One region of the Bacillus swezeyi genome, then DNA from elsewhere that is predicted to be linked to it. Evidence: predicted binding sites of a transcription regulator. Region 1 holds the regulator's gene; each other region holds the start of a gene.
What was found. Region 1 encodes Rex, which represses fermentation and respiration genes when NADH is low (regulators of the CRP and FNR family bind a similar motif). Its sites were predicted from a motif close to TTGTGAAATATTTCACAA; they were not measured.
Positions count from the first base shown of each region.

Region 2: ric (iron-sulfur cluster repair di-iron protein) is a predicted target of Rex. The motif match lies at 5,182-5,199, and genes of this name have one in related genera.
Region 3: RBH91_RS11280 (DUF1641 domain-containing protein) is a predicted target of Rex. The motif match lies at 3,934-3,951, and genes of this name have one in related genera.

Region 1 covers NZ_CP133085.1:748,319-756,292, reverse strand. The annotation lists partial or broken gene RBH91_RS22575 (peptidoglycan-binding domain-containing protein) at 1-214, opposite strand, end outside; gene groL (chaperonin GroEL) at 309-1,946, opposite strand; gene groES (co-chaperone GroES) at 1,997-2,281, opposite strand; gene RBH91_RS03490 (CPBP family intramembrane glutamic endopeptidase) at 2,509-3,243, shown strand; gene RBH91_RS03485 (YdiK family protein) at 3,243-3,434, shown strand; gene tatC (twin-arginine translocase subunit TatC) at 3,483-4,259, opposite strand; gene RBH91_RS03475 (twin-arginine translocase TatA/TatE family subunit) at 4,266-4,439, opposite strand; gene RBH91_RS03470 (redox-sensing transcriptional repressor Rex) at 4,479-5,123, opposite strand; gene moaC (cyclic pyranopterin monophosphate synthase MoaC) at 5,120-5,632, opposite strand; gene RBH91_RS03460 (ABC-F family ATP-binding cassette domain-containing protein) at 5,780-7,708, shown strand; gene tsaD (tRNA (adenosine(37)-N6)-threonylcarbamoyltransferase complex transferase subunit TsaD) at 7,948-7,974, opposite strand, start outside.
Region 2 covers NZ_CP133085.1:2,186,553-2,194,526, reverse strand. The annotation lists gene RBH91_RS11050 (ATP-dependent helicase) at 1-1,006, shown strand, start outside; gene RBH91_RS11045 (GNAT family N-acetyltransferase) at 1,853-2,359, opposite strand; gene RBH91_RS11040 (YnfE family protein) at 2,382-2,639, opposite strand; gene RBH91_RS11035 (cellulase family glycosylhydrolase) at 2,747-4,288, opposite strand; gene RBH91_RS11030 (DUF1360 domain-containing protein) at 4,729-5,100, opposite strand; gene ric (iron-sulfur cluster repair di-iron protein) at 5,266-5,979, shown strand; gene RBH91_RS11020 (GerAB/ArcD/ProY family transporter) at 6,239-7,324, opposite strand; gene RBH91_RS11015 (hypothetical protein) at 7,567-7,707, opposite strand; gene RBH91_RS11010 (nitric-oxide reductase large subunit) at 7,798-7,974, opposite strand, start outside.
Region 3 covers NZ_CP133085.1:2,283,841-2,291,814, reverse strand. The annotation lists gene RBH91_RS11300 (acyl-CoA carboxylase subunit beta) at 1-1,005, shown strand, start outside; gene RBH91_RS11295 (AMP-binding protein) at 1,035-2,984, shown strand; gene RBH91_RS11290 (hypothetical protein) at 3,057-3,284, opposite strand; gene RBH91_RS11285 (excisionase family DNA-binding protein) at 3,381-3,611, shown strand; gene RBH91_RS11280 (DUF1641 domain-containing protein) at 4,014-4,436, shown strand; gene RBH91_RS11275 (NAD(P)/FAD-dependent oxidoreductase) at 4,480-5,658, shown strand; gene RBH91_RS11270 (AraC family transcriptional regulator) at 6,062-6,928, opposite strand; gene dacB (D-alanyl-D-alanine carboxypeptidase/D-alanyl-D-alanine endopeptidase) at 7,394-7,974, shown strand, end outside.

The DNA of each region.
Region 1 (7,974 bases):
TTTTGAAACGATTTTATTCCCGAGCAAGTTATGGACTTTTTTGCGAAATACCGCAAGCTTGCTTGAATCGCTCACTCACGGGCGGGCAATTTTTGTTTGCCACCTCCATAATGACGGATTTTGTCAGCAAATAGCGTAATGCTTATACAGATCTGCCCTCAATTTCAGCGGTATTTTGAAATGTTTCACTGTGAATCACTTTTTTAAAACACATTGCAACACCGGGCTCTGTTCGGGAATTTAAACGATTGATAGAGTAAAAAAGAAAAAACCCCTTGATTTCTCAAGGGGTTTCAGCGGCTGGGGGCTTACATCATGCCGCCCATGCCACCCATTCCGCCCATGTCAGGCATTCCTGCGCCGCCGCCTTTGTTTTCTTCAGGCTTGTCAGCGACAACTGCTTCAGTTGTCAGGAACATCGCTGCTACAGATGCTGCGTTTTGCAGAGCGTAGCGTGTCACTTTTGTCGGGTCGACGATGCCTTTGTCGATCATGTTGACCCATTCGCCAGTTGCAGCGTTGTAGCCGACACCGATTTCTTCGCCTTTCAGGCGCTCAACGATGACAGATCCTTCAAGACCGGCATTGTGCGCGATTTGGCGGATCGGCTCTTCAAGAGCGCGAAGAACGATGTTGATACCAGTCAGTTCGTCGCCTTCAGCATTAAGAGCAGCTACTTTATTGTATACATTGACAAGAGCTGTACCTCCGCCTGATACGATTCCTTCTTCTACCGCAGCGCGAGTAGAGTTCAGGGCGTCTTCGATGCGAAGCTTGCGTTCTTTCAGTTCTGTCTCAGTCGCAGCACCGACTTTGATGACAGCTACACCGCCGGCAAGTTTAGCAAGGCGCTCTTGTAATTTTTCTTTATCGAACTCAGAAGTTGTTTCTTCAACTTGAGCGCGGATTTGGTTGACGCGTGCCGCGATTTGTTCTGCATCTCCGGCGCCTTCAACGATTGTTGTGTTTTCTTTTGTGACAACGACTTTAGAAGCGCGTCCCAATTGGCCGATTTCAGTTGATTTAAGGTCTAGGCCTAAATCTTCTGTGATCACTTCTGCACCTGTCAGAATAGAGATATCTTCAAGCATCGCTTTGCGGCGGTCCCCGAATCCAGGAGCTTTAACAGCTACTGCATTGAATGTTCCGCGAAGCTTGTTGACTACAAGTGTTGCAAGAGCTTCACCTTCAACGTCTTCAGCAATCAGAAGCAACGGCTTGCCTTGTTGAACGACTTGTTCAAGCACCGGCAGGATTTCTTGAATGTTTGTGATTTTCTTATCTGTCACTAAGATGTACGGATTTTCAAGAACCGCTTCCATCTTATCAGAATCCGTCACCATGTATGGAGACGCATATCCGCGGTCGAACTGCATACCTTCAACCACTTCAAGCTCAGTCGTGAAGCCTTTGGATTCTTCGATTGTGATGACACCGTCGTTGCCGACGCGCTCCATCGCTTCTGCAATCAGGCTTCCGACTTCCTCGTCAGCCGCTGAAATCGCAGCAACCTGTGAGATGGACTCTTTGCCTTCGATTGGTTTAGAGATTTCTTTCAGGCTTTCAACCGCCACGGCAACAGCCTGCTCAATTCCTTTACGGACGCCCACAGGATTGGCTCCGGCTGTTACGTTTTTAAGACCTTCGCGAATCATCGCCTGGGCTAGAACTGTCGCTGTTGTTGTACCGTCACCGGCCACATCGTTTGTTTTGCTCGCAACTTCAGCAACAAGCTTTGCACCCATGTTTTCAAAAGCATCTTCAAGTTCGATTTCTTTCGCGATGGTTACACCGTCGTTTGTGATAAGTGGAGAACCGAATTTTTTCTCAAGAACGACGTTGCGTCCTTTAGGTCCCAAAGTTACCTTTACTGCATCCGCCAATGCATCTACACCGCGCAGCATTGAACGGCGGGCTTCTTCGCTAAACTTAATATCTTTTGCCATGTTATTCAAACCTCCTCAGGATTGTGTAAAGATTTGATTTTATTTATGTCTTAGCCGATAACAGCTAAAATGTCGCTTTCACGCAAGATTAAGTAATCAGTACCTTCATACTTCACTTCGGTACCTGCATATTTTGAGAAGATGATGCGGTCGCCTGTTTTAACTTCTAATGCAACGCGCTCTCCGCTCTCTAATACACGGCCTGAACCGGCAGCAACCACTTTACCCTCTTGGGGTTTTTCTTTTGCGGAGTCAGGAAGTACGATTCCGCTAGCAGTTTTTTCTTCAGACTCAACGAGCTCAATGACAACGCGATCACCTAATGGCTTTAACAATGAAACAACCTCCTCAATATTTTCATATGTAATTTTAGCACTCGCATCTGTTGAGTGCTAACACAATTATTATAATAAAGAATCTCCCAGGCAATTTCAAGTGATAAGATTAAAATTTTTTGCGCTTACATTTTTTAATGCTCATCCTTATCGCCCTATAATTTAAAAAGAGGTGTGTTACAATAAACATAGTCTGTATTACATTTTAGAAAAGGAGTACATACGGCTTGAGAAAACAATATTGGTTTATTATTTTGACATATGTCCTCATGCAGTTGTCGGCTGCTGTCGGCCTTCCCCTGCTGTACTTTTTGGGCGTGGGAAGAGGCATGGCGCCCGCCGAAGCAAAGCTTACACTGACAGGCGTGTGGTCGGTCATCGCCTTTCCCCTCTGCCTTGTCATCGTGCTGCTGATCCTGAGGACGGTGCCGAAAACAACGCTTCGCAACGGTTCGAAAGCATCTGTTGGAGCATCTATCGGATGGGCTGTCGGCGGTGTTTTTCTTGCCCTGTTTGCCCAATCGATTGCCGCTTCGATCGAAATGAACTTGTTCGGGGTCAACCCGGAATCGGAAAATACACAGCGCATCATGGAAATCATCAGCACATTGCCGCTGATGATGTTTGTCTCTTCTGTGTTCGGTCCGATCCTTGAGGAAATCATTTTCAGAAAGATTATATTCGGCGCGATCTACGAAAAAACTAATTTTTTCATCGCCGCTCTCTTTAGTTCCGTGATCTTCTCGGTTGTCCATATGGATTTCTCACACCTTTTAATCTACACGGCAATGGGATTCACATTCGCCTTTTTATACGTCAGGACAAACCGGATTATCGTTCCCATTTTCGCCCATGTCGCCATGAATACGCTTGTTGTCTTGCTGCAGACTTTCCGAGGGCCGATTGAAGAATATTTGGAGCGATTGGAGAAATTGCAGTTGATTATTGGAGGATTTTTATGATGAGAAGCCCTAAGTTTTGGGGATTGATTTATTTGTTGACAGGCGTGCTGTTTACATATCTGGCAGCTACCTCACCGGGAAACATGTGGTCTTTTTACACCATTCTTCTGATGCTTTTCGCTGCCTATAATATCAGCATTTCCTTTAAAATGTTCGCCTTGTCGAGCAAACTGAAACGAAAAGATCAATAACCCTGTACTGATAGAAAAGAGCCATTCTCGGAATATGAGGATGGCTCTTTATTTGATTTGGTCTTTTAAAAACGCTTGATTTTCCTCTTGGATAACTGTTTTTTGCGCCTGCCTGTAAGATATTCTGGAAATCACGATACTGACCTCATATAGGAATAATAAAGGCACTGAAACCATTAAATGAGACAAAAGCTCGGGCGGTGTGATGAGCGCCGCAATGACAAACAAAACAAAGTAAGCATACTTTCTGATCTTTGCCAAAAACATGGGCGTCACCAGTCCGAGCCTTGTAATAAACATGATGACCACAGGCATCTGAAACAATAAGCCGAAAGGAAGCGTTAATTGCAGCAGAAACTGAAAATACTCATGTACTCCGATGACTTGATTTACATGCAAATCATCGGAGATTCTCGTCATAAAATCAACGACAAACGGAAATAAAATAAAGTAAGAAAAGGCAATGCCGCCTAAAAAGAGTATGATCGATACCGGAATATAGCTGAGCGTCACTTTGCGTTCTTTCTTATACAGCCCCGGGCTGATAAAAGCCCACAGCTGATATAAAATAAGCGGCGAAGTCAAGACAGCGCCGATAATGAAGGCGAACTGCACATACACAAATAAAGGGTCTGTCAGCTTGAACGCATTAAGCGTCAGCCGTTTCGCCTCATCCGTCTGCTGCAGATAAATGATCAACGGCTTTGCCAAAAAAAAGCCTGCTGCAACAAAAACGGCAAAAAAGAAAAAAATGATCACGAACCGTTTTCGAAGTTCTGTGATATGTTCTACCAGCGACATTTCTTTTCCCTTCATAAATGTCATCCTATCCTACTGATCTTCTTTCTTTTTATCGGAATCGTCATCTGCTAACCCTTTTGTTGCATTTTTAAATTCCCGCAACGTATTTCCCGCCGCTTTTCCAAGCTCGGGAAGTTTTTTCGGGCCGAAAATCAAAAGCGCCACCACGACGATTAAAATAAAGCTTCCAGGACCGATCGGCATAAAGCCTGCCCCCTTTCCTTTATTTTTAAGTTTCCCGTTTTACTTTTCATTCATTGAATAATGTTTCAGAAAATACACGAGTGACTGAAGTTCAACCGCCAAATCTATATGATGAATCCGAATGTGTTCCGGCACATTCAAACGAGCCGGCGTAAAATTAAGAATGCCTTTAATGCCCAGCGCAACAAGCCTGTCTGTAATGGATTGCGCGGCTTGGGCCGGAACCGTCAAAATGGCGACGGGTATATCATCTGTCATATGCTCTTCAAGCTTGTTTAAGTCATAGACGGGAACACCGCCAACTTCCGTCCCGATTTTGTGCTCATTGATATCAAAAGCCATTGCAATTTTAGTATTATTGTTTTTGATAAAATTGTAATGGAGAAAGGCTGTCCCTAAATTTCCCACGCCAATGAGCGTTACGTTTGTCATTTCATCCTGATCAAGCGTCTTTCTGAAAAAGGACAGCAGATAATTGACATTGTAGCCGTACCCTTTTTTACCGAGCGCGCCAAAGTACGAAAAATCCCTGCGGATTGTCGCGGAATCGACCTTTACGGCATCGCTCAGTTCTGCGGATGATACACGCTGTTTCCCGGATGCATGAAGGTTTTTTAAAAAACGATAATATAACGGCAGCCGCTTCGCTGTCGCTTGCGGAATTTTTGAATGATCCATGTTCATAAGCGATCCTCCATGTCTACATCAGCTTTTTCCCTTTTATAGTCACCGTTTTTTCCGCCTGTCTTTTCTGCAAGACAGGTCGGGCCTATCACCATTCCCTTATCCGCCGCTTTACACATGTCATAGACGGTAAGCGCACATACGGAAGCAGAAGTTAACGCTTCCATTTCCACACCTGTGCTCCCTTTTGTCTTGACTTTAGACTGAATGTGCAAAATGCTTTTCTGTTCTTTTTCCTCCCATTGAAAGGCAATATCGACTCCCTTGAGGGCAATCGGATGGCACATCGGGATGATAACTGATGTTTGTTTTGCAGCCATGATGCCGGCCACTTGCGCCACTGCCAAAACATCGCCTTTTCCCATTTCTTGATTCTTGATTTTTTCATGCACGTCTCTGTTCATTGACACGCTTGAAATGGCCACAGCAGTGCGGACTGAAGCTCCCTTTTCACTTATATCAACCATCTTGGCTCTGCCTTGTTCATTAAAGTGTGTAAATTCATTCATGATCATAACTCTCCTTATAACGATCATACACTATTTTCTTCGTTCTGTCTTTTTCTTTTGGTTAAAATCTTCCAGACCCCGCTTAATTGTTTGCTGACTGCTATCTGATAGGCTACACTTAAACTAGCAAACAAGAGGTGAAATATCATGATGATCTTACAAGTCAATCAGCTCTCAAAATCATTTGGAGCCGATTCTATTTTAACGAATATAAAGCTGGAAGTCAGATCACGGGATCGGATTGCAATCGTCGGACGCAACGGTGCCGGAAAATCTACTTTTTTAAAAATTATTGCCGGACGGCTGTCTTATGAAGAAGGAGAAATCATCAAGCCGAAGGATTTGACGATGGGCTATCTTGATCAGCATTCAGGGCTTGATTCCAAGCTGACAATTAAAGAAGAGCTCCTGTCGGTATTTGATTTTCTGAAAAAGATGGAAAAAGAGATGCGTTCAATAGAAGAACAAATGGCGCACGCTGATCCAGACAAGCTGGAATCCTTAATGAAAACATATGACAGACTGCAGCAGGAGTTTAAAGACAAAGGCGGCTATCAATATGAAGCTGAAGTCAGATCAGTGATGCACGGGCTTGGATTTGCCGGATTTGACGACTCGGCCCGCGTACAGGACTTGAGCGGAGGGCAAAAAACAAGGCTTGCTCTCGGAAAAATGCTTCTGACAAAGCCGGATCTGCTCATTCTCGATGAACCGACAAACCACCTGGACATCGACACGCTGACATGGCTGGAGCAATATTTGCAAAACTACAGCGGAGCGATTTTAATCGTCTCCCATGACAGGTACTTTCTCGATAAAGTTGTCAACCAGGTTTATGAGATTTCCCGATCCCAAAGCAAAAAATACAGCGGAAACTACAGCTCTTATCTTAAAATGAAGGCGGAACAACTTGAAAAAGAAACGAAGCTTTATGAAAAGCAGCAGGACGAAATCGCCAAGCTGCAGGACTTCGTCGACCGCAATTTAGCCAGGGCTTCAACGACAAAGCGCGCGCAGAGCAGAAGAAAACAGCTTGAACGAATGGAAGTCATGGACAAACCATTGGGAGATGAAAAGTCGGCGTCCTTCCGCTTTGACATTGCAAGACAAAGCGGAAACGATGTGCTCCGGGTTGAGGATTTGACGATCAGCTATCAGGATCAGCCCCCGCTCCTCCGCTCATTGGCTTTTCATATTGCGCGCGGGGAAAGCGTGGCGCTCGTCGGCCCGAACGGAATCGGCAAATCCACTCTGTTAAAAACGCTGGTTCAGAAGCTGAAGCCTGTAACGGGATCGATTTCGACAGGCTCACATGTCTCCATCGGCTATTATGACCAGGAACAGACTGAGCTGACCTCGTCAAAACGCGTGCTTGACGAACTTTGGGACGACTATCCGGAAATGAATGAGAAAGATATCCGAACCTGTCTCGGCAACTTTCTGTTCTCTGGAGATGATGTGTTAAAGCCGGTACACGCTTTAAGCGGCGGAGAGAAAGCACGGCTCGCACTTGCGAAACTGATGCTTCAAAAAGGCAATTTTCTCATTCTTGATGAGCCGACAAACCATCTCGATTTAGACAGCAAGGAAGTATTGGAAAACGCTTTGATCGAATATCCGGGAACGATTTTATTTGTCTCTCATGACCGCTATTTTATCAACCGCATCGCAACAAAAGTATTTGAACTTTCTCCTGAAAGAGTCGAAGAATATTTAGGGGACTACGATTATTATACAGAAAAAAAAGCACAGCAGCTGGAGCTTGAAGAATTGGAAAAACAACAAGCGGAAGAGCGGAATCAATCTGTATCAGAAAAGGCGGGAACAAAACGCAGCTATGAAGAAGAAAAAGAGTGGAAAAGAAAAGAACGCCAGCGTCAGCGCCGCATAGAAGAAATCGAAACAAGAATTACGGCCATCGAAGGTAAAATTGAACAGAACGAAGAGCTTCTTTGCGAACCGGATATCTTTCAAGACCATGAAAAAGTCCAGGATATCCACGCCGAAAATGAAGAATTGAATGATGAGCTCGAACAGCTATTATCAGAATGGGAAGCACTTTCTACAAATGAATAAATCCAAAAACCGCTTCTGGAATGAAGCGGTTTTTTGTCCACAAAACAAACCCTTTGTTAAAAACAAAGAAAGCGTTTTACCCACATTATCCACAAAAATATAATGTTTATACACAATGTTAACAGGTAAAAAAGCTCTATAGAACAAGCTTTAAAATATTATACACAGGCCTGTGGATACATGTTAATAATATGTTAGTAACATGTATTTCGTAAAAAAACCCCACTTTTTGTGAGGTTCTAATAGGAAGTCAGTTCTAAGCCGGG
Region 2 (7,974 bases), 1.4 Mb from region 1:
ATTCAATTCGAATAAGAACAATAAAAAATTCAAGAAATACGACTTATTAAATAATTTCCGCAGTACACGCAATATAGTTGAGTTTTCAAATTTAAAATCAGATCTTATTCAAAATGTTTTTAACACCTATACTTCAACAGATAAGGCAGTTGTCTTTTTTAAAGACATTAAGGATTTTGACGGAGCAATTCGTATGTTTCAACAGGAAAGGCTGAAAATTACAACTAATCAACAGTACAAGCCTTATTTAATACTTACTAGATATAACAAAAATTTAAAGGAAATTAAACAGATAGTCCAAGACAAAAATAATATAGAAGGGAATTCATTTTTAGAAAAATTAAAGAAAAATCATTATAGACGCTACTTAATCCTTAAGAATTTGTTGATAGCCATAGCTTATAAAAAAAGACATGACTTAAATAAAGCTATGGATCATATTTCGGAAAGTTTAAGCTACCTTATGTTTAATTCACATCCAGCATATGTAAGCTTATCTGAAATTAAGTATGATGCTTTTATGTGGAAAAAATTACATGTTTTTGTTTTGCATTTTTTAACTAATCCTGAGATAGAGAATTTAAATCCTAATAATTTATTTGAAACTCTAAAAACATTTTTACTCAACCAATCTATTGAAGTATTTAAATTGAGAATAGGAAGAAAGTTAAAAATGTTAGATTATGACTGGAATGGCCAGAAAAGAACGGTCTCAAAAATAAAAATTAGCGATTTAATAAATGATATTGTGAATGAACATGAACTTTCAAAGCATCAAGAAAACATTTATAGTATTCACTCAGCAAAAGGTATGGAAGCTGAATGTGTATTGGTAATAGCCGAAACAACAAAACAAATAAAAGAATGGCTGAACCATAATAATACGTCTGAAGAAGCAAGAGTAGGCTATGTAGCATTCACTCGAGCAAGAAAGCTACTATGTATATGGTCTCCAAACTTAAAAGAAACTGAATTTGAAAGATTTGATAATGTTCAGTTTATATAATAGGTTTAAGGTTTAGAGCTTTTTCTAAACCTTAAACAACAAAACAGCCCAAGTAATAGTGATTTTCAATACAACCAAAACTTAAACTTGGGCTTTTTTAGTTTACATAATATATATTCTCGGAAGTTGAAAAAGATTGCTGAAAAACAACGCCTCAAGATCACAACAGAATTTTCTTGTCTCAAAAATTAAAGTATACTTAGGTATTGAGACAAAATAAAAAAATATTAAGATTCCATTTAATCATCGTGTATTTTTGGCCACAGAATTTAATCCTGCTTTCTTTTATCTGGAACGACTTAATCTCAAGCGTTTTTCAAACTCTTTCCTTTCTCCGTCTTTCGCAGATTCACCAAGTCTACTGTGCAGTGTATATATCAGAGTGTCATACCAGCCTTGCTTCAAATCTCTAATGACTGCTCAGGCCTGCCAGATAATGAATAGCCGCATGCTAAGCAGAAAATAATTCCATTCATCTAAGGGCTTGTTTCATATATTTGTTTTCTTCTGTCAACTGTTCATTATATCGTCATCTCTTGTCTCTGACAGCATATCTAACGCCATACGCTTCATTTTTGCATCAGAGGATGACACTGGCTGCGATAATTTGCTGTAAAGCTCAGTTTCAAATGTAAAAATGGTTTCGGGAAAAACATTTTCAAATCTTCCTCAACAACCTGTGTCCATGCAGCAAAATGGCACTGAGGATCGCCTATTAGATAAAAAATTTCCTGTTCTGCCCAGACAAGTGCACAGTTAGAGTGCTCCAGATCATCAGCATACATGCGGCCTTTGTTATGGCCAGCAAGTATACAGTGCTGCCTCAATTGAAATCCCTTTCAACATTTATTGATGAACCGCATACACATCAATTTCTTTTCCCCACTTATAGATGTTCTTTTCCAGCGTCATGCCGATTCGTTCAGCGACTTTCCTGGAAGGCGTGTTATTTACGTCTATTAAAGAAATGAGCTTTGCATGCCGCAATTCTTCAAATCCGTAGCGTTTGCATGCCGCGGCTGCTTCGGTTGCATAGCCGTTGCCCCAGACGCGCCTTTTAAACAAATAGCCGATTTCCATTTCACTTGATCCTTCTACTTCCTGGGGAATGATTCCGCATTGGCCTAAAAACTCGCCTGTTTGTTTATCTTCTGCAACCCAAAGGCCGACTTCGTGCTTTTCATAGTTTTCTAAAGTCCAGTCGATCCATGCGAATGTCTGTTGTTTATCTTTTGTTGACGGGTAGTATTCCATTGCTTTCGGGTCTGAAAAGATCTCCAGCAAGTTTTCGGCATCACCGCGCGTCATTTTTCGCAGAATGAGCCGTTCCGTACTCAAAATGATTTGTTTCATATTTCTCCTCTCCTGAGGAAGCTTATCGCGAGGTTAGTTCATGATAAACCGTTTCTAATTCCTCCATTGTTATATCTCCGTATGCACATTTAATCACGGCGTCCGCAAACTCATCGTAGTCATCATCAGTAGAAAAGCCTTGCTGCAGCTTTTGGGCGTATGATTTGATTGTTTCTTTTTGCTTCTGAATGTCGCGCTGTTTCCCCGGGTAGTCAGGGCCATTGATCATATCGCTGTTTTCTTTGACCAGCATCATATACTGTTTCACAATTCCATCCATGTATTCACCCCCCTTTTCAATACATTTCAAAAATCTTCCTCTCTCTGTCATTATAGTATATCATGAAAACGGACACCAATCTTGGTGTCCGTCAAAATGACAGAGAACTATTTGGGTTCTGTTCCCCAAATCAGTTTTCCGTTTTCATACAATGTGATCTTTTTCGTATCTTTAAACGTGTTTGAATTTAAAAAGGAATAATCGCCGCTTTGCGCGTAATTGCTCCAGTCATCGTTGTGCAGGCGAATCTGGATTTCCCCGGTGCTTGACCCTGGAGACAGCGTTCCATTTTTAAAGCCGAGTTCAAGATAAGTGTTCGCGCCTTTTACGGATTTATTTAATTTCACGAATTTGTGTGTTAAGCTGCTGCATCCGATCTGCGCATAGTCACAATCGAAGTTTTGTCCTTTGTTGTTTGCTTTATACCAGTAGCGGACGGTCAATTTGTTTAGTGATACGGTTTTGTTGCTGTTGTTTTTAATATTGAGCTGCGGACGGATTTGGTTGCCGTTTACATTGCCGTCACCTGCTCTGTATTGTACGGCTATTGCTTTTTTCTGGGTGCTGTTGTCTTGATCGGACTTATCTTTGCCTGGATTTTTCTGATCAGAATCTTTTGAATCCGAATCAGAATTGTTGTCTCCAGATGAGTTTTTGGAGCCGCGGATATTCTCCCTTACAAACTTTCCGGATTCGGATAAATCTGATTGTGACCAGCCTCCCGTTTTAGATGCGCCCGGATTTAAAGAGGCTGATGACTCCTGTTTATCCGAGAGGTTCCAGTTCACCCAGCTGATCTTCTTGCTGTCCAAAAATTTTAGCCATTCGCGGGACTGATCAAGGAATACCCCGCCGTTTCCGGAAGCATCGCTTGTTCCCCATTCAGTAACGAAAATCGGCGCTCCTTTGCTGAGTGCGTCATTTGCTTTGTCCCTTAAAAACTGGCCGTGTGTACCTGCATAAAAATGGAGCGCGTACATGACATTGTCGTCCTTCAGCTGATTGTTGGCTGCATCATTGACATCCTGGCTCCAAGTACCGGTGCCGACGATCACGATGTTATCCGGGTCATTCTTGCGGATGACTGACAACACTTCTTCCGCGTAAGGTTTGATATCACGGTTCCAGTTCACATCGCCGTTCGGTTCATTGGCGATTTCATAAATGACGTTCGGCGTGTTTCCGTATAAATTTGACATTTCCTTAAAAAATTCTTTTGCCTTGGCTTTGTTTTGGTTCGGATTGCCGTCGCTTAAAATATGCCAGTCAATGATCACATATATTCCGAGCTCTTTTGCCGCTTCAACTGCTTCTTTGACTTTATTTTTTACAGACGGATTATCAACATAGCCGCCCTCACCCGTATACATTGCCGCGCGGAAAACATTGATACCCCAGTCGTCTCTCAGCCATTTTAGACTGTCTTTATTGACGTAATCGCCAAACCACTGCAAACCGTGGGAACTGATGCCTTTCAGCTGAATCGCGTTTCCGTTTTGATTGACAAGCTGTGTTCCTTTTAGCTTAAGCTGTCCGTTTGCTGAGACAGGTGTTTTCGAAGCTGCTGATGCCGCTGGCACGAATGCGCCGCCGATAACAAGAGCCGCCGTCATGAAACATGTGATCAAGACAGAAACTGTACGTTTAATAGATGACATTCTTTTTCCTCCATTATGATATTTTGAAATATACTTTTTTTACCGGTTGTTTCTCACCTCTTTCTCGCTTTTCACACGAACCGATTGTAAAGAAACTCTTAAATAATTGTCTATCAACCATATTTCTTGTTTTTAGCGCCTTTAAAAATCTATCTATTTCCTCTTTTCGTATGTATTGGGTGGCCGGAATGCTAATGACAGCCATTGATGAAAGACGATGATCCAGGACTTTATGCATTTATTTTCTTTGAATTTACAATTTTAAGAATCGAAATAATTAAAATATTATGCAGATACCTCTTATGAAAAAAGATGCTTTAGGAAAAATGCGCTAGAAAAAGTTCGCAAATTCGCCACGATTCACCCGGTTATTTGTGTCGCTTTGTTCAAAAAAATAAAACCACCCGCTTTTCTTAAAGAAAAGGAATGGTTTATTTTTTCAAATCAGATAAAAAACCGACGAGCTTTGTACCGACACCAACAAACGTTTCAAGGATCGCCTGTGCTCCCGCTATCGACAAAATCAAAATAACCGGAATGCTGGCGTCTGGAATGAATAAATACCCGAGTCCGATAATGATGGCACACCAAATACCGGCGCACCAATAGCAATTCAACAAATAGCCGAAGTTTGATTTCGGCACTTTTTTCGTGTCCACATGACCTTGTTCATCAATGGTTTTCTTTTTCTTCATGAATGGTTTCCGGATAAACTCCGTGATTTTATCAAAGACAATTAAATGAGTCAGCCGATAGCTGGCGAGAATCAGCATAGCAAACGTAAGCCAGGATATGTCCTCCATCTTGGGCCTCCAAATACAAAAGTTATTGTTAGGTATTCCCGATTCTCGCTGACTTATTGCTTTTCGTGCGATTTTTTCTAAATGTGATGTAGATCACGATTCGCCGCCCGCAAACGCGTTACATTTAACCCATAACATCAATATGAACATCAGGAGGTTTTTTGGATGGATACAGTATTTGATCAAAGCACAAAAACCGGTGATATTGTGACACGTTTTCCTAGAGCAAGCCAGCTTCTCAAGGAATACCGTATCGATTTTTGCTGCGGCGGGAACCGCCCGATTGGTGAAGCTATAGAAGAACAAAAATTAAATGAAGAAGAAATTTTATCGAAAATCAACACACTATACCAAGAAACAAAAGCGTTAAATGAAAAAGAAACGAACTGGAACGAAGCCCCCTATTCTCGGCTGATTGACTACGTCATCCAGACACATCATGCCTATCTGTATGACGTGCTGCCTGAACTGTCCGGCTTTGTCACAAAAGTGTACCGTGTTCATGGCATCCATCATCCGGAGCTTGGCCAGGTTCATCAATTGTTTCACCAGCTGAAAGCGGAATTGGAGCACCATTTGATCCAAGAGGAAGAACAGATTTTTCCGAAGATCGCCGCTTATGAACAGACAAATTCAGAAGCCAGCTTAACCGAAGCCGTCCAAGCGATCGACGTGCTGGAACAAGAGCATGAAGCTTGCGGCAACATATTGAAGGAACTGAGAAAAGTGACGAATGATTATGCCCTTCCAGAAGGAGCTTGCACGACGTATACACTGACTTACTTAAAACTCGATGAATTGGAAACAGACCTTTTTCAGCACATTCATTTAGAAAATAATATTTTGTTTCCGCGCCTGGAAGCGGAAGCAAATCGGTAAAGCAAAAAGGACAGAGGATTTTCAAAATCCCCTGTCCTTTTTTATTTAATCGGCTAAAGCAAATGTCTTTTTCTCCTTCTTGATACGTCAGTTTGCGGAGATTGGAATAGCTCTTAATGCTGAAAATCATCAGGATCACCATACCGGCTAAAAAGACCGTATTCGTAAAAGCCCTCCAAGTAAGCAGCGTTCACACCGCATCCTGCTGCAAAAATTCGCGTGCCTCTTGAACTCCCCGTCTTCAAATGCTTTTTTACGTTTATTTATGACTTTTTAATTTCGATACTCCTAATACTAAAATCGGAACTACTAAACCCATCGTTCCAAAATAAAAAAACATCCATTTAATAAACTCACCGGTGTATACAATATTTGGGTAAATAATTATGGAGAGAACAACCAATATCATCCCTAAAGGGAAAGTCAAGACCCTATAATCCTTTAGCTTCAAAGTATGAGCCAGGGATAAAGCAGACGCATAGTAGCAAATCGCTAATTTAATGAATATGGAAATGAACCAAATACCCGCCATTATCGGTTCAAGGCGCTGCAGAAAATCTCCTATATTAATTTTTCTTGAAAGAGTATACGTCGGAAAAAATTGCCTAGCTGTCATATCTACACCAAGAACCAATATTGAAACAGCTGTAAATAGAATTAATAACATTCCTGCTTTAATTGTCCCTGAAAAGAAATTTTTTTCTACCTCTTTCTTCTTATGAACATAAGGCATAATCATAAGAAAAACAGAAAACTGAAAAAAAGGAACGGCGATAAATGGAAAACTTGCGAGAGTGATGGTTTTTAGTCTGCTCTCAAAAAGAGGTTGTATATTTGAAAATTGAAATTGAGGAATAAGTGCGATCAACAGCAATAACATCAAAATGATTAACAATGGATAAAATATCTCGGCTGAACGGGCCAACGTCTCCAATCCTAAACGAACCCCCATGATCACAACAAGAATAAAAATTATTAAGATAGATTGTAAAGGGGTTTCTGGCATAATAACCGTTAATAAGAAGTCACCCACATCCCGAAGAACAAAGGCAGAAACCATGAAAAAATTAAAGAAAAATGCTAAATTAACTATCGTCCCTGCCCATTTTCCTAAAATAACTTCGATATATTGAGCAAAATTCAAGTCAGGATAAAGCTTTGCAACCGAAGTAACAAGCTTAACAATCAATAAACCAATTCCTAATCCAAATCCTGAAGCAATCCAAGCATCCTGTTTCGCTTCAGCAGCAAGTGACGCAGGAATGTAAAGGACAGAACTGCCTATGGTAAATATGAAAACAAATATCTGAAATTGCCTTGCTGATATCATACCATTTTCAAGCATCCTTACACCTCATCCAGTAAATCCCTTCCCTATTCACCTAATAGTATTAGCTAATCAATTAATTAATAAACATTACTACCCTAAGTGAAAAAAACGCAACATAGATTTCCGTTTTTATTAAGCCTTTTTTTGAATATGAATACCGAGGGGACATGATCAAAATCAGCAAAGGAGGGCACGAATAACCCGGTTTCCAGCTTCACTCGCTGCCGGGTAATCAGTTTTCATCTATCCTTAAATACTTAACGGCCGAATTTAATAAAAAATGCGGGTTCACGTTCTTCTCCTTCCATAAATACAAACATTCTCGGCTGATAGACGCGTTGTTTGAACTCATCATCATTCAGCTCGCTGAAAATCATAAATTGCTTCAGAAACGTCACTTCATCCTTATGTCATGTCATAGTCGCCGCTGCCTTTTCTTCCACCACTATAAAGACAGAGGACTTTCTAAATCCCCTGTCCTTTTTCATCTAATCGTCTAAAGCAATATCTTTGACAGGCAGCGCTTCTCCTTCTTTATGCGTCGGTTTGCGGAGATGGAACAATGCCTTGATGCTGAAAATCAACAGCAGCACAATGCCAACTAAAAAGATGGTATCGGGAACAGCCCGCCATGTAAGCAGCGACTGGACCACATCCTGCTGCAA
Region 3 (7,974 bases), 1.5 Mb from region 1:
GTCATCATGGTTGATGGAAACGCATCGATGTATCTAGGCTCGCCGCGCATGGCGGAAATGGTGATCGGAGAGAAAGTGTCTCTCGAGGAAATGGGCGGAGCGAGAATGCACTGTTCTGTATCAGGCTGCGGAGATATCCTTGCCGAGACGGAAGAAGAGGCGATTCTCTCGGCTCGCAGGTATCTGTCATACTTTCCGGCCAGCTATGCCGAAAAAGCGCCTGTCGGTGCAGCAAAGCCCGCACAGGAATTTGACAAAACATTGGAAGACATCATTCCGCAAAACCAAAATGCTCCCTTTCAAATGATGGATTTGATTTCCCGGATCATTGATGAGGACTCGTTTTTTGAAATTAAAAAAATGTTCGCTCCCGAGCTCATTACCGGGCTTGCGAGGCTTCACGGACAGCCTGTCGGCATCATCGCCAATCAGCCGCGGATGAAAGGAGGCGTCCTGTTCCACGATTCCGCGGATAAAGCGGCAAAATTCATTAATTTATGTGATGCCTATAACATCCCGCTGCTTTTTTTGGCTGATATACCGGGGTTTATGATCGGAACAAAAGTCGAACGGGCGGGCATTATCAGACACGGGGCCAAAATGATCTCGGCGATGGCAGAAGCAACCGTTCCGAAAATATCCGTCATCATCAGAAAAGCGTACGGCGCCGGATTGTACGCGATGGCAGGGCCTGCCTTTGAACCTGACTGCTGTCTGGCGCTGCCGACGGCGCAAATTGCCGTGATGGGGCCCGAGGCCGCGGTAAACGCCGTCTATGCCAATAAAATTGCGGAGCTTCCGGAAGAAGATCGGGCCGCATTCATTGCCAAAAAACGTGAAGAGTATCAAAAAGACATCGATATTTACCGGCTCGCATCAGAAATGATCATCGACGGCATCATTCCCCCTGATTTTTTGCGGACAGAGCTCATCAAACGGTTTCAGGCCTACATGACAAAATACATGACGTTTACCGAGCGAAAACACCCTGTCTACCCTGTCTGACGTCAAAAAACGGAAAGGAGAGAAGAAGCATGTCTGAAAAAGCGGTTTGGCGGCCTGACCCGGAATTCGTCAAGACCACCCGGCTGTATCAATGGATGAAGACACTCGGCTTTTCCGATTATGACGATTTTCTGAAAGCCACGACAGACGATATCGCCTGGTTTTGGGAAGAAGCCGAAAAAGCGCTCGGCATCAGCTGGTACAAGCGATACAGCACTACATTAAATGTAAATCAAGGCATCAAGTGGCCGAAATGGTTTGAAGGCGGCCGCTTAAATGCCGTTTATAATGCCATCGAAAAATGGTCTGTCCAAAAAGAAACCGCCGACAATACGGCCATCATTTGGGAAAGTGAAGACGGAAAAACGGAGTATATCTCATTTTCTTCATTAAACCAAAGCATATCCCGTGCAGCGGCAGGCTTTAAAAAGCATGGGATCTCAAAAGGCGATGTGATTGCGATTTACATGCCGATGATTCCTGAAACCGTTATCGCCATGCTTGCAGCGGCCAAAATCGGAGCCGTTTTTTCTCCGATTTTTTCAGGCTATGGTGCTCACGCGGCAGCCGCAAGATTGCGCGCCTCCGGAGCAAAAATGCTCGTCACCGCAGACGCATTTCTCAGAAGGGGAAAAGTGATCTGCATGAAAAAAGAAGCGGATAAGGCCGCAGACCAATCCCCATTCGTTCAAAAAGTCGCCGTCTGCCGGCTTCGCGATTCAGACACAAGCTGGAACGAAACGAGGGACATAGCTTGGGATGAACTAATCAAGCATGAACCACTTCAGAAAACCGAAGAGATGGAAAGCTCTGATCCGATCATGCTTCTTTATACCTCAGGGACGACCGGCCAGCCAAAGGGCGCTGTTCATACACATGCCGGTTTTCCGCTTAAAGCCGCGTTTGATGCCGGGTTTGGCATGGATGTCAAACAAGGCGACACCTTTTTCTGGTATACGGACATGGGCTGGATGATGGGGCCGCTTTTATTATTTGGCGGCTTAATCAATGGAGCAGCCATTTTATTATATGACGGAGCCCCCGACTATCCCGGGCCAGACCGGCTTTGGGAGCTTATCAGCCGTCACGGGGTCACACATCTCGGCATCTCCCCGACGCTCATTCGTTCGATGATGCAGCATGGGGACGATTTTCAGCAAAAATACGATCTTTCCAGCCTGCGGGTCATCGGCTCGACGGGTGAACCGTGGAATTACGATCCGTGGATGTGGCTGTTTCGCCATGCGGGGAAAGGCAAGGTGCCTATTTTTAATTATTCGGGCGGAACGGAAATCGCAGGCGGCATTTTGGGCAATGTCCTCCTTCGGCCGATATCGCCGATGACCTTTAATTCCCCTCTGCCGGGAATGGCCGCCAATGTCTACAATGAAGAAGGGGCCGAAATCATAAACGAAGTCGGAGAGCTTGTCCTCACAAAACCGTGGGTCGGCATGACCAGCGGTTTTTGGAAAGAGCCGGACAGGTATGAAAACACGTATTGGAGCCGCTGGACAGATGTTTGGGTGCACGGCGACTGGGCAAAAAAAGATGAAAAAGGCTACTGGACGATCAGCGGTCGTTCAGATGATGTCATCAATGCGGCCGGAAAAAGGATCGGTCCTGCAGAAATCGAATCCGTTTTGGTCAGCCATCCGGCAGTGGCGGAAGCCGGGGTGATCGGTGTTCCCGATGAGATAAAAGGGGAGGCTGTTGTTTGTTTCGCCGTTCTCACTAAAGCCCGGCCTTCGGACAAATTGAAAGACGATTTGCTGAAGCGCGCCAGTGAAGCATTAGGAAAATCAATCAAGCCAAAATCGGTGTATTTCGTCAGCGGCCTGCCAAAGACCAGAAATGCAAAAGTGATGAGAAGACTATTGCGGGCTGCTTATTTACACGAACCGCCAGGCGATTTATCGGCCTTGGAAAATCCTGAGGTGTACAATGAAATTGCCCGGCTTCAAGCGCCGAAAAATCTGTAGTATACTGATAAAGGTAAAAAATAAAGAAGAAGGATCAATTCCTTCCTCTTTTTATTTTAAAGATCTTTCGGTTTACATCCTTACAATAACCGAACCGCCGCCGGCCGTGCAAACTCGGTTTTGCTGTTCTTCAATGGAGCGCAGCAGCTGATTGTTACATTCCATCAGCTTGATCAGCAGTTCCATCTGATCCTCCAGATTTTTTAATCTTTGCGTCATTTGCTGAGAAGAATGCTGACCCGGCGGCATCTGTGAGGCAGCAGGCTGGTAGAGCGTTTCAGAATTCCATTTTGAATACATAGGGAATGTGCCTCCATCATTTAAACTGATATACCATATCATATGATCTGCAAAAAGGCAGCGTTCGCCTAAATCGGGACGAAAGGGAATGAAAACATGTATTTAACGATAAAAGAAACGGCAGAATATTTATCGCTTTCAGAAGCCTATATTGAGGAGCTCATCAGACAAAGGAAAATTCGGGTGATCCATGACGGACAGCAATATGTAATCAATAAAGAGCAGTTCAACACCCATTTGGAGCAGATGGAAAAGTATAAGGAAATGGTTGAAGCCATTCTTAACGAACCAATTCCTGAAGATCCGGATGTAAAAGATGAAGATTGACAATAAAAACATTATGTAAACAAAATCATTTACTATATCCACGTTTCTGCTTCTGAATCTTTTGTCTCAGGACGGCAGATGAATGGGGGATTGGTTAAAAAAGACACAATATAGGAAATAAAAGGAACAGGAAAACCCTTTCAAATCAAGTTTTCTATGATTTTATTTCATTTCGGAAACAATCACGTTCATTTTTTGTTCAAAAAATGTTATCATTTAATAGTAAAAAATACATCGTGTTTTGAGATTGCAAGTTTTTAGGCAGCATGCTGCAGAAAACAGCAAAATAAACACATTAGGGAGAACCTCTCTGCGGACTTGTTTGTGCATAAATTCACAAACTTAATGGGGAAGTCTTCCTTCAAAAAACAGCACATTGCTTATTGTAAAGGAGAATTGGTTATGCCGGAAACAATCGATCAAACAAACGAATCTGTAAGTCAAAGCCAACGCGATCTGATTGATCAGCTGTTAAAACCTGAAGTACAGGAATCTTTGACTGTTCTAGTCGACCAGCTTCCAAAGCTGACAGAACTGGTCAACGTTTTGACGAAGTCTTACGATTTCGCACAATCCGTGGCTACTGATGAAGTATTAAAAAGCGACACTGTAGGTGCAATTACAGAAATTTTAGAGCCTGTCAAAGATACGGCGAAAGAAGTTGCAGCGACAGCGATTGAAGCAAAAGACCGCGCTGACGAAAGCAAGGAAGTCATCGGACTGTTCGGTCTTCTGAGAATGCTTAAAGATCCTCAGGCTCAGAAGCTGTTCCGCTTTGTTCAAAGCTACCTGCAAATCATGTCAGAACGCGAAAACCAAAAATAAGGACCTTCAGAAATATATTTAGAATAAGGACGGAGGATACACGATGTCAAAACATATTGTCATTTTAGGCGCTGGTTACGGCGGACTGCTGTCTGCTTTAACAGTTCGCAAACATTACAGCAAAGAAGAAGCAAAAGTAACAGTGGTAAACCAATATCCAACACACCAAATCATCACAGAACTGCATCGCCTTGCAGCGGGCAACGTGTCAGAACAAGCGATCGCTATGCCGCTTGCTAAGCTTTTCAAAGGAAAAGACATCGATCTTAAAATTGCGAAAGTGAACTCTTTCTCAGTCGACAACAAAGAGGTGGCTCTTTCTGACGGATCTACTTTAACGTATGATGCGCTTGTTGTCGGTCTTGGTTCTGTCACAGCCTACTTCGGCATTCCAGGGCTCGAAGAAAACAGCATGGTGCTTAAATCTGCAAATGATGCAAACAAAATCTTTAAGCATGTTGAAGAACGTGTGCGCGAATACGCTCAAACTAAAAATGAAGCTGATGCCACAATCTTAATCGGCGGCGGCGGACTAACCGGTGTTGAGCTTGTCGGCGAACTCGCTGACATCATGCCTAACCTTGCTAAAAGCTATGGTGTAGATCCTAAAGAAATCAAGCTGAAATTGGTAGAAGCCGGTCCGAAGATCCTGCCGGTGCTTCCGGATGAACTGATCGAACGCGCGACAGCAAGCCTTGAAAAACGCGGCGTTGAATTCTTAACCGGGCTGCCTGTCACAAATGTAGAAGGAAACGTTGTTGATCTGAAAGACGGTCAAAAAATCGTTACAAATACATTTGTCTGGACTGGCGGTGTACAAGGAAATCCGCTTATCGGCGAATCAGGACTGGAAGTGAACCGCGGACGCGCGACTGTAAACGACTTCCTTCAATCCACATCTCATGAAGATGTGTTTGTTGCAGGAGACAGCGCCGTTGTCTTTGGTCCGGAAGGCCGCCCTTATCCGCCGACAGCGCAAATTGCATGGCAAATGGGCGAACTGATCGGCTACAACTTATATGCATACTTAGAAAACAAAACATTGGATACATTCAGCCCTGTAAACTCAGGAACACTGGCAAGCCTTGGCCGCAAAGACGCAGTTGCCGTCATCGGCGCAAACAGCACATCTCTTAAAGGGGTGCCTGCTTCCTTGATGAAAGAAGCGAGCAATGTCCGCTACCTGAGCCATATTAAAGGTCTGTTCAGCCTGGCTTACTAATTCTAATGAAGCGCTACTTATAGTTTAAACTATAAGTGGCGCTTTTTTTCGCTTTAAATTTGACGGGTAAATGAAAATATGATGAAAAATTTTGAGCAAAATGCATTTGGCATTATCAAAACTAAGGTGATTTTTTTGTTTAGTGGCAGAAGCGCCATAAAAAATCTATTTGGTGTTCACCCATTAGGAGTACCACCAGCAAGCGAATTCAATGTATTTTCGCCGTATATATAACAAATCTTTATATTTCTATTCCGCAATCGGGCCATATTGTGTAATAAAAACGATTTGTAAAAGTCATACAGAAGAGCAATGTATAAATCAAAAAGACCAGTCAATATCTTCTTAGCTGACTGGTCTAATATGGTAAATGGAGATTTAACGGAATAATCAAAGTTTATCGCTAACTATTTTTTTCTTTTACTGGCATCCAAATTTCGCTATATACATTTTCCGAAGTACCATTGTGGTTTGTAAAAGAAATCCCAGGTATATCTGCTACTTCATAATCTGAAGAAGGCAACCATTCAGAATAAATTTTAGCGGTAGTTTCTTGAAGCGTAGAAGGAAATGGTCCTTCATTCGGAAAAATCGCCCATAAACTTTCTTCAATGGACAGTTGTTCTAAATCATCGAAAGGATTTTCTTTTGTAGTTGCAAAACCAATCATATGAGTTAGGTCGCCTTTTTCTTCCAAGTAGCCATCGTCAAAATTATAAGATACATTCAGGACTTGATGAGGGTATAAATCAGCTAGCTGATGCATTTCATTTCTTTGTTGTTCGGTAATTGACTGGGCTAGTTCTAAGATTGCATTATTTTCACCTTCGAATTGGATTGGCACTCTTTTCGATACACCTACTATATTAAACTTCGCTTTCTTTTCAATTTTAAATTCCATCGATTTTCCTCCTTTTATATCTATAAAAAATGAAAATTTGGGAAATGATTTTTGAATTTTGTTTTTAGTTACTTTTGAAGGTAAAAAACCACTCCATTCACGAAAGGCTCTCGAGAATCCTTCTATAGATTGAAAACCGTATTTATAGGCAATATCTGTCACTCTTGCTCCTTTAATTAATTCAACATTTGCAACGGACAATCTCCTGTTTTTGATATAATCATTCAATGACATTCCAGCCATATACGAGAACATTCTTTTAAAGTGATAATCAGATATTCCTACAATTTTTGATATATCTTTTCCAGAGATTTCTTCCGTCAAATGTGCTTCAATATAATCCATCAAATTATTGAATTTCTGTAACATTCATTTCCCTCCTTTACAAATACATAATATCGGTGAAATTCATTTTTTACTCGATATTTTATATACGGAGTTTATCGGAACTTATCTTTCATTATTACTTAAATAATCATTTCATAACATTCTTTATTAGTCATCCATTCCGTTAATAGCTATTAAACGTACTCAACTGTCTTAAACGAATATGATTATTGGAAGGCAACAATCATTATTTTAGTGTTCCAGAAGAGGGAGCGATTGTTGAATAAAACTTTATTTACCCCCATCCAAAACAGGACGGGGGTTGTGTGTTGGAAGTATTTAACTTAAACAAAACTTATTATTACCTTGACATTTCCTTATTGCGGGTGGTGTCAGCTTCGCTGGTACTACCCCTACATAAGGTTTTTGCTGAAAACAGATCAACAGAAGTATATCCCGCCCATTTTTGCAATAAAGTATTAAAACATACCGGGAAGGCGGGATGAAATGAAAAAAAACATGAAGCTTTGTTTATGTATCGCGATGATTTTGATATTGACGCTTTCTTCCCATATTCGCGGGGAAGAACCCGCCGTCCTTGCCGCAGAAGAAAAGGGCGGAATGCATCATGAAATTGAGCGGCTTTTAAAACATGATCCGAATCTAAAAGGAGCGCTCGCAGGGGTCAGCGTCAGGTCTCTGTCAACCGGCGAAATCTTGTACGGCCATATGGGTGATGTCCGCTTAAGACCGGCATCAAACATGAAGCTTTTAACTGCTGCTGCGGCTCTCAACGTACTGGGAGAAGACTATTCATTTCAGACGGAGGTTTTGTCTGACGGACAACAGCGCGGCAAAACATTGATGGGCAGCCTTTATTTAAAAGGAAAAGGCGATCCGACGCTCTTACCGACAGATTTTGATCAGCTGGCAGAAAGCATTCGCAAAAAAGGAATCACAACGATCCGCGGGCATCTCATCGGAGATGACTCCTGGTATGATGATGTCCGCTATTCACAGGATTTATCCTGGAGTGATGAAGATGCATATTACGGCGCCCAAGTCTCTGCTTTAACCGCCTCGCCAAA